Regions from separate parts of the Kitasatospora sp. NPDC015120 genome, predicted to be linked through region 3. Evidence: riboswitches for the same ligand, from Rfam matches in the RefSeq annotation. Region 3 holds a riboswitch; each other region holds the start of a gene.
What was found. A riboswitch is a leader RNA that binds a small molecule or an ion and turns the genes downstream of it on or off. The one in region 3 is predicted to bind thiamine pyrophosphate.
Positions count from the first base shown of each region.

Region 1: another riboswitch for thiamine pyrophosphate. It lies ahead of thiC (phosphomethylpyrimidine synthase ThiC); the one in region 3 lies ahead of thiO (glycine oxidase ThiO).
Region 2: another riboswitch for thiamine pyrophosphate. It lies ahead of ACF1AK_RS06845 (purine-cytosine permease family protein); the one in region 3 lies ahead of thiO (glycine oxidase ThiO).

Region 1 covers NZ_JBIBVJ010000002.1:677,363-680,631, reverse strand. The annotation lists gene thiC (phosphomethylpyrimidine synthase ThiC) at 1-1,425, opposite strand, end outside; TPP riboswitch at 1,421-1,555, opposite strand; gene ACF1AK_RS07800 (hypothetical protein) at 1,758-1,964, shown strand; gene ACF1AK_RS07795 (SPFH domain-containing protein) at 2,090-3,269, shown strand, end outside.
Region 2 covers NZ_JBIBVJ010000002.1:457,410-460,678, forward strand. The annotation lists gene ACF1AK_RS06840 (trypsin-like peptidase domain-containing protein) at 21-1,748, opposite strand; TPP riboswitch at 1,935-2,076, shown strand; gene ACF1AK_RS06845 (purine-cytosine permease family protein) at 2,074-3,269, shown strand, end outside.
Region 3 covers NZ_JBIBVJ010000001.1:298,907-302,175, forward strand. The annotation lists gene ACF1AK_RS01295 (NAD(P)/FAD-dependent oxidoreductase) at 1-1,175, opposite strand, end outside; TPP riboswitch at 1,271-1,383, shown strand; gene thiO (glycine oxidase ThiO) at 1,375-2,538, shown strand; gene thiS (sulfur carrier protein ThiS) at 2,535-2,756, shown strand; gene ACF1AK_RS01310 (thiazole synthase) at 2,760-3,269, shown strand, end outside.

The DNA of each region.
Region 1 (3,269 bases), on a different contig from region 3:
GGGCAGGCCCAGGTGCTCCTTCGGGGTCACGTAGCAGAGCATCGCGGTGCCCCACCAGGCGATCATCGCGGCGCCGATGCCCGAGGTGATGTGGTCGTAGCCGGGTGCGACGTCGGTGGTGAGCGGGCCCAGGGTGTAGAAGGGGGCCTCGTCGCAGATCTCCTTCTGGAGATCCATGTTCTCCTTGATCTTGTGCATCGGGACGTGGCCCGGGCCCTCGATCATCACCTGCACGTCCTTGGCGCGGGCGGTCCGGCCCAGCTCGCCCAGGGTCTGCAGCTCGGCGAACTGCGCCTCGTCGTTGGCGTCGGCGATCGAGCCGGGGCGCAGGCCGTCACCGAGGGAGAAGGTGACGTCGTAGCGCGCGAGGATGTCGCAGAGCTCCTCGAAGTTGGTGTAGAGGAAGTTCTCCCGGTGGTGCGCCAGGCACCAGGCGGCCATGATCGAGCCGCCGCGCGAGACGATGCCGGTCTTGCGGCGGGCGGTCAGCGGCACGTAGCGCAGCAGCACGCCGGCGTGCACGGTCATGTAGTCGACGCCCTGCTCGCACTGCTCGATGACGGTGTCGCGGTAGACGTCCCAGCTCAGCTCCTCGGCCCTGCCGTCGACCTTCTCCAGCGCCTGGTAGAGCGGCACGGTGCCGATCGGCACCGGGGAGTTGCGCAGGATCCACTCGCGGGTGGTGTGGATGTTGCGGCCGGTGGAGAGGTCCATGACGGTGTCGGCGCCCCAGCGGGTGGCCCAGGTCATCTTCTCCACCTCCTCCTCGATCGAGGAGGTGACGGCGGAGTTGCCGATGTTGGCGTTGATCTTCACCAGGAAGTTGGTGCCGATGATCGCCGGCTCGACCTCGGGGTGGTTCACGTTGACCGGGATGACGGCGCGGCCGCGGGCGACCTCGTCGCGGACGAACTCCGGCTCCAGGCCCTCGCGCAGGGCCACGAACTCCATCTCGGGGGTGACGATGCCGCGCCTGGCGTACCCGAGCTGGGTGACGGCGGCGCCGTCGCGGCCGCGCAGCGGGCGGCGCGGGCGGCCGGGGAAGACGGCGTCGAGGTTGCGCAGGTCGCCGCCGCGCGGCGCGGTGTGCCGGATGCCGTCGTCCTCGGGGCGGGCCTCGCGGCCGTCGTACTCCTCGACGTCGCCGCGCTGGCGGATCCAGGCGTCGCGCAGGGCCGGCAGGCCGCGCCGCACGTCGGCGCGGTAGCCGGGGTCGGTGTACGGCCCGGAGGTGTCGTACAGCGGGACGGTCCTGCCGTTGGTGAGCACGACCTCGCGGTACGGGACGCGCAGATCGGGGCGGGACCCCTCGCGGTGGGCCTTGCGCCAGGCCGGGGTGGGGTAGCCGGTGCCCGCGCTGGTGACGGCGGCCCCGGGGCCGGACCGGGGGAGGGCAGACTGCGGCTGTGCATCGAAGGTGGTCATCGGACCTCAAACTCCCTACGCCGGCATTACCCGGTCAGGTTCCTGCGGTCGGCGCAGCCGCCGGTCCGTCCCTCGACGTCCCGTTCAGCGCCCTCTCAGCCCGGTGCTCCGAGCTCCCGCGTCCGCAGGCGGTGTTGCCCGCGCATGACGTCCAACACCGTAGCGAGCCGACCGCCGGAGGTCCAGAGCGGGTCCGGGAGGGGGAACCGCGAGGTCCGGACGGTGAACGGGGGACGCGGACGGTGAACGGGGGGCGCGGACGGTGAACGGGGGGCGCGGAGCCGCCGCGGCGGGCAGACTGGCCCCGTAGCTGACGAGGCGAGGAGGCCGGCGTGGTCGGGAGCACGGGGCGGGTCACCGGGGCGGTTGGCGCGGGGCTGGTCGGCGAGGTGATGGTGCACGTGCCGGAGCGCCAGGGCACCGAGGCGTTCCTCGCCTACCTGGCCGTGCCGGGCGAGCGGCTGACGGTCGGGACGCCGGTGGTGGTGATCGAGTACCAGCCGCCGAGGACGGTCTATGTCGCGCCGATCGGGCCGTGACGCCCCGATGACCGTCCGGTGACGACCTTGTGACGGTACGTCATGTCACTTCCCTTCCCCGGGCCGCGACCCGGGCGGACAATCCGAAACGGCGCATCTCCTGCGCCCGAAGGGGGAGTTGAACCATGGGATACGTCATCGCCGGGGCGGCTGCCGCGGCACTGATCATCGGGGTCACGCTCTTCAAACTCATGTGGCGGGTGGCCGAGCCGAACGAGGCACTGATCATCTCCGGCTCCCGGCACCGCACCGAGGGGGTCGGCGACGGCCTGGGCTTCCGGATCGTCACCGGGCGCGGCACCCTCGTCACCCCGGGACTGCAAGGGGTCCGGCGGCTCTCGCTGGACCTCAACGAGGCCGAGCTGAACGTCGAGTGCGTCACCACGCAGGGCATCCCGGTGCGGGTGAAGGGCGTGGTGATCTTCAAGGTCGGCGACGACGAGGTGTCGATCGCCAACGCCGCCCGCCGCTTCCTGGACCAGCAGAAGCTGATCAGCCAGCGCGTCCACAACGTCTTCGCCGGCCACCTGCGCTCGATCGTCGGCGGGCTCACCGTCGAGGACATGATCCGCGACCGCGAGCGGCTCACCGGCGAGACCCGGGCCGCCTCGGGGCTGGAGATGGAGAAGCTCGGGCTCATCATCGACACCCTGCAGATCCAGGAGATCATCGACCCGACCGGCTACATCAAGAACCTCGCCATCCCGCACGCCGCCGCCGTCCAGCGCGACGCCCGGATCGCCCAGGCCGAGGCGGACCGGCTGGCCACCGAGGCCGAGCAGGAGGCCGCCGCCCGCAAGGCCGAGGCGACCCGCAACAGCGAGATCCAGCAGTCCTCGTACCAGGCCGAGCGGGACACCGCCAACGCCCGTGCCCGGCAGGCCGGTCCGCTCGCCGACGCCGCCGCCCGGCAGGAGGTGGTGGTCCAGGAGACCCGGGTCGCCGAGCTGGAGGCACGGCGCAAGGAGCAGCAGCTCCAGATCGACGTGCGCAAGCCCGCCGACGCCCGGGCGTACGACACCCGCACCACCGCCGAGGCGGCTCGTGACGCCCGGATCTCGGCCGCGCAGGCACAGGCCCGGGAGACCGAGCTGGAGGCGGCCGCCGAGGCCAGCCGGGTGCGGGTCGCGGCCGAGGCGGACGCCGAGGCCACCCGGGTGCGCGGTCTGGCGCAGGCCGAGGCGACCACGGCGACCGGGCAGGCGGAGGCGTCCGCGGCCGAGGCGCGCGGTCTGGCCGACGCCGCGGCCGCACGGGCGATCGGGTTGGCCCGGGCCGAGGGCATCAAGGCCCGCGCGACCGCCC
Region 2 (3,269 bases), on a different contig from region 3:
GTTTCCCGGGCGGGCCGGGGTCAGTTGTCCCCGACGCGGGTGCCGAGGGTGACCTTGGTGGTGGCGGTCTGGCCGTTGCGGGTGTACTCGACGTCGACGGTCTCGCCGGGCTTGTGCGTCCAGATCTTGCTGACCAGGGCGGGGCCGTTCTCGATCGGGCTGCCGCCGAGCTTGGTGATGACGTCGCCGGGCTTGAGGCCCGCCTGGTCGGCGGCGCCGCCGGGGGTGACGGCCGGCTGGCCCTGGACGTCGCGGGTCTGGATCTGCGCGCCGTCGCCCTTGTAGTCGTCGTTGCGCAGGACGTCGAGCTTGGCGTAGACCGGCTTGCCGGTCTTGATCAGGGTGTCGGCCACCCACTTGGCCTGGTTGATCGGGATCGCGAAGCCCAGGCCGATGGAGCCGGCCCGGCCGTTGCTGGAGGTGTTGGACTGGATCGCCGAGTTGATGCCGATCACGCCGCCGCCGGAGTCCAGCAGCGGGCCGCCCGAGTTGCCGGGGTTGATCGAGGCGTCGGTCTGCAGCGCGTTCATGTAGGAGGCCTGCGCGCCGGTCTCGTCGCCGGAGGCGACCGGGCGGTCCTTGGCGCTGATGATGCCGGTGGTGACGGTGGACTCCAGGCCGTACGGGGCACCGATGGCGATGGTGGAGTCGCCGACGTTGACCTTGTCGGAGTCGGCCAGCGGAAGCGGCGTCAGCTTGTCCTTGGGCGGGCTGTCGAGCTTGATGACGGCCACGTCATAGCCCTCGGCGCGGCCGAGCACGGAGGCGTTGTAGGAGGAGCCGTCGGCGAACTTGACGGTCAGTTTGCCGCCCGCGGAGGCCGGGGCGACCACGTGGTTGTTGGTGAGGATGTGGCCCTCCGTGTCGAAGACGAAGCCGGTGCCGGTGCCGGACTCGCCGTTGCCCTGGGCCTTGATGGTGACGACGCTGGGCAGCGCCTTCTGGGCGATGCCGGCGACCGAGCCCGGGGCGGGCTCGTTCTTCTGGGTGTTGTTGGCCTGGACCGTGGTGGAGCTGCGGTCGTTCCTGGCGCTGACGGTGGAACCGTCGCGGTCCGCGACGGCCACGCCGACCGCGCCGCCGGCCACGCCGGCCACCAGGGCGACGGCCGCGACCAGGGCGATCAGGCCGCCGCGCTTCTTGCGCGGGCCGCCGGGGGCGGGCGCGCCGGGGTACTCGCCCGGGTAGCCGAGCGGGCCGCCGGGACCGCCGGGCGCACCGGGCGCGCCCGGGGTGACGTCGTGCGGGGCGCCCCAGCCGCCGAGCGGCTGGCCGGCGCCGAACGGGTGGTGGTGCCGGCCGGTCGCGTCCTGGCCCTGCGGGGCGCCCGGGGCGGCGTACGGGTCGTGCGCGGCGAGCGCCGGGGGCACCGGGGTGCCCGGGGCCGGGGTGGCGTACGGGTTGCCGCCGTACGGGGCGGCGGCCGGCGCGGCCGGGGCCGCGGGCGCGGCGGGCGGCAGGACCGGCGGCGGGGCGTCGAGGTAGCCGGCGTCGGCGGCCGGGGCGGGCTCGGGGGCGCCGGCCGGCTCCGGGGCGGACAGCTTGCCGAACGCCAGCGTGGGCGTGAACCCGCCGGAGCCCCCCTCGGCCGGCTGGGACGGCTGGTCGGCCGCGGGCGTCGTTGCGGGGGCGGGACCGGCCGCAGGCTGCTGCGCCGGACCGTCAGAAGCGGAACCCACCGGCCCCTGGCCGACGGAGGGCTGCTCCCCCTGCGGCCCGGTGGACCCAACCTCGCGCTCGGTGCTCACGGACGACCTCCATAGCTGACAGGACCAACAACCATAGTTTTTCGCACACCCGATTCGATTGCCGTAAGGACCCTTCTGAAGAACTCATAAGAATCCTTAGCCGGTCCCGACGGCCCGCGCAGCGCCGCACCCGAACCCGCCGGCCTTGGCGTTCTCCCCCGCGCCGACTAGCCTGTCGCTCCGAACTGACACGCGGGAGCTTGGACCCACACCAGGCTGAGAGTGCGCCGGTCGACCGTACGCCACGGACCCCGTGGACGGCCGTCGAGGGGGCGCAGACCGCCGGAACCTGTCCGGGTAATGCCGGCGTAGGGAGACATCGGCCATGCCGCCTGCTTCGCCATCCTCGTCCTCGGGCGCGCCCTCGTCGCCGGGCGTCCCCTCCTCGCAGGACGCCGCGGGCACCGCCCCCGGTTCCGCCGCCGCGGCGGCCACCGCCGTCCTGGAGCCCCCGGCCCGGGCCGAGGCGCCGCTGGTGCTGGACACCGAACCGCCCCGCACCCTGGGCTTCCGCGACCACTTCGCGCTCTGGATGAACCTCGGCGTCTCGCTGATCGGCTTCACCACCGCCGCGACCGTGCTCGGTGCCAAGGGCAGCGAGCTGTCGCTGGCCGCCGCCGTCACCGCGATCGTGGCCGGCACCGTGGTCGGCACCGCGATGCTCGGCGTGGCCGCGCTGATCGGCGCCCGCACCGGCGCGCCGGCCATGGCGAACCTGCGCGGCCTGTTCGGCACCCGGCTGTCCTACGTGCCGACGGTGCTCAACATCGTCCAGTGCATCGGCTGGGGCGTCTACGAGCTGCTGACGATCGCGCTCGGCGCCCAGACCGTCACCGGTGCCGAGGGCTACCGCTGGGCCTTCGTCGTGCTGGCCGGCGCGCTGACCACCGCGCTGACCATCTGGCCGCTCGGCGCGATCGCGGTGCTGCGCCGCTTCGTCGCGGCCGCGGTGGCCGTCGCGATGGTGTACTTCACCGTCCAGCTCGGCCGCAACGGCGTCCCGGACCCGGGCGCGGGCAACTGGCACGGCTTCCTGCCGGCGACGGACGCGATGATCGCGGTGTCGATCTCCTTCGTGCCGCTCGCCGCCGACTACACCCGGCACTCGCGCACCCCGCGCTCGGCGTTCTGGGGCAGCTTCTCCGGCTACACGGTGGCGCAGGTCTGGTGCTACGTGCTCGGGCTGATGGCGCTGCTGCAGGCGGACGGGGACCCGGAGCGGATCTTCGACTCCTTCCTGGGCGTCTGGGCCGGCTGGCTGTTCCTGCTGGTGCTGGTGCTGCGCGAGACCGACCAGTCCTTCGCCAACGTGTACTCGACCGCGATGTCGGTCCACAACCTGCTGCCGAAGGCCGACCGCCGGGTGCTGACCGGCGGCACCGGCGTGCTGATCACCGTGCTCGCGCTGCAGATCACCGAGTTCACCGACTCCTACTACGCCTTCCTGGGGCTGATCGGCTCGGTCTTCGTCCCGATGTTCGCGGTGCTGGCGGTGGACTACTTCCTCGGCGCCGGGCGGCG
Region 3 (3,269 bases):
GGGTCGAGCACGGCGCCGCGCTCGGCCAGCCGCCGGCCCTGGGTCAGGTCGCGCGGCCGGCCCACCGCGAGCAGCGCCCGCAGGACGCCGTCGCGCAGCCACAGCACCGACCAGTGCGCGTCCTGCGGCGAGCCGCGCCACAGCAGCTCGTCGTCCGCGCCGTGCCGCCCGGCGTACTGGACCATCCGCCCGAACTGCTCGGACCAGAAGTACTGCACCGGGTCGTACGGCGGCGCGTCCGTGCCGAGCAGGGTGGCGGCGACCGCCGCGCCGGACTGCAGCGCGTGATCCCAGTGCTGGACGGTGACCCGGGTGCCGGAACGCGCCGAGGGGTAGCTGACGCAGTCGCCGGCCGCGAGGACGCCGGGCACGGTGGTGCGCAGCCGCTCGTCGGCCAGGACGGCGCCGGCCGCGTCCAGGGCGACCCCGGTGCCGGACAGCCAGCCGGTGGCCGGGCGGGCGCCGATGCCGACCACCACCTCGTCGGCGGGCAGGTGCGAGCCGTCGGCGAGCAGCACCGCGCCCGGCTCGACGGCGGCGACGCCGGTGCCGCAGCGCAGGTCCACCCCGGCCTCGGCGTACCAGGCGGCCATCGCCCGGCCGACCTCGGCGGGCAGCGCGCCAGGGACGGGGGCCGGGCCCGCCTCGACGACGGTCACCTCGCAGCCGGCCGTCCGGGCGGCGGTGGCCACCTCGGCGCCGATCCAGCCCGCGCCGACCAGCACCAGGCGCAGTCCGGGGCGGAGCAGGGCGCGCAGCGCGAGCGCGTCGTCCAGGGTGTGCAGCAGGTGGGCGCGCTCGGCGCCGGGCAGGGCGCGCGGCTCGGCGCCGGTGGCGATCACCAGCGCGGTGTACGGCTCGTCCCCGGCGTCGGTGTGCAGCACGCCCGCGCCGCCGGGGCCGCCGGGGGTGAGGCCGGTGGCCCGGCGGCCGGTCAGCAGTTCGACGTCCAGCCCGGCGAAGTCGAGGTCCAGGGCGGTGCTGTCGGTCTTGCCGAGCAGGACGTCCTTGGAGAGCGGCGGCCGGTCGTACGGGGCGTGCCGCTCCTCGCCGACCAGCGTGATCCGCCCCCGGAAGCCGTCGCGCCGCAGCACCGTGGCGCACCGCGCCCCGGCCAGCCCGGCGCCGACCACGACCACCCGGTCCGTCCGTCCCGTTCCGCTCAGCTCATCCACGCCGTCACTGTACTGAGCCCGGTCCGAGGTCTCCGGACCTAGGCCGCCCCCTTCGCCGGCGCCTTTAGGGGCGACGCCACCCGGAGTTAAGGTGGGGGCACCATCACGGGAGCCCGGCGGACCGGGCTGAGAGGCGGGCTGGCACGGCCCGCGACCGTCCGAACCTGATCCGGGTCATTCCGGCGAAGGGAGAACAGCTTTGACACGCCTGGGACGGGGCGCCCACGCCGAGGTGCTGGTCATCGGCGGTGGGATCATCGGACTCGTCGTCGCCTGGCGGGCGGCCCAGCGCGGTCTGCGGGTCGTCGTGGTCGATCCCCGGCCGGGCCACGGCGCCGCCCAGGTCGCGGCGGGCATGCTCGCCCCGGTCACCGAACTCCAGTACGGCGAGGAGCCCCTGCTGCGCCTCGGGATGGCCTCCAACGAGCGGTACGCGGCCTTCGCCGCCGAACTCACCGAGGCGAGCGGCGGCACGGACACCGGTTACCGGCAGTGCGGCACCCTCGCCGTCGCCCTCGACTCCGACGACCGCGCCGAACTGCGGGAGCTGCACGCCTTCCACCAGCGGCTCGGCCTGGACTCGCAGTGGCTCACCGGCCGCGAGGCCCGCCGGCTGGAGCCGATGCTCGCCCCCGGCGTGCGCGGCGGCCTGCACGTCACCGACGACCACCAGGTCGACGGCCGCCGGCTGGCCGAGGCCCTGCTGCACGCGTGCGGGCGGACCGGCGTGGTGGTGCACCGCACCGAGGTCACCGAGCTGCTGGTCGAGCGCGACCGGGCGGCCGGCGCCCGGCTGGCCACCGGGGAGAGCGTCACCGCCGACCGGACCGTGCTCGCGGCCGGCTCGCGCAGCCATCTGCTGCCCGGCCTGCCCCCGGGCGTGCTGCCGGCCATCCGCCCGGTCAAGGGCCAGGTGCTGCGGCTGCGGGTGCCGGAGGCGTACCGGCCGTTCCTCTCCCGCAACGTGCGCGCCGTCGTCCGCGGCGGCCACCTCTACCTGGTGCCGCGCGAGAACGGCGAGCTGGTGGTCGGCGCGACCACCGAGGAGCAGGGCCACGACACCACGGTGACCGCCGGCGGGGTGTACGAGCTGCTGCGCGACGCGCACGAGCTGGTCCCCGGCATCACCGAGCTGCCGCTGGTGGAGACCGGCGCCGGGCTGCGGCCCGGCTCGCCGGACAACGCGCCGCTGCTCGGCCCGACCGCACTGCCCGGGCTGGTCGCCGCCACCGGCCACTACCGCAACGGCGTCCTGCTGACGCCCGTCACCGGCGACGTGCTGGCCGAGTACCTGGTCACCGGCACCCTGCCGGAGCTCGCCCTCCCGTTCTCCCCCACCCGATTCACGAAGGTCCCGGCATGAGCCCCCGCACGAGCGACATCCCCCTGAGCGTCAACGGCGAGCCCCGTGAGGTGCCCGCCTCGACCACCCTCGCCGAGGTGGTCGCCACCCTCAGCCAGGCGCACTCCGGTGTGGCCGCCGCGCTGAACGAGGCCGTGGTGCCGCGCGCCGAGTGGCCGCGCACACCGCTGTCGGCGGGCGACCGGATCGAGATCCTCACCGCCGTCCAGGGGGGCTGACCGATGGCCGACGACCTCCTCACCATCGCCGGGACGTCCTTCTCCTCCCGGCTGATCATGGGCACCGGCGGCGCTCCCAGCCTGGAGGTGCTGGAGCAGGCGCTCCGGGTGTCCGGCACCGAGCTGACCACGGTGGCGATGCGCCGGGTGGACGCCGGCACGCAGGGCTCGGTGCTCGACGTGCTGACCCGCAACGGCATCCGGGTGCTGCCCAACACGGCCGGCTGCTTCACCGCCGGCGAGGCCGTGCTGACGGCCCGGCTGGCCCGTGAGGCGCTCGGCACGGACTGGGTGAAGCTGGAGGTGATCGCCGACGAGCGGACCCTCCTGCCGGACCCGATCGAGCTGCTGGACGCCGCCGAGACGCTGGTCGACGACGGCTTCACCGTGCTGCCGTACACCAACGACGACCCGGTGCTGGCCCGCAAGCTGGAGGACGTCGGCTGCGCGGCGATCATGCCGCTGGGCTCGCCGATCGGCTCCGGCCTCGGCATCCGCAACCCGCACAACTTC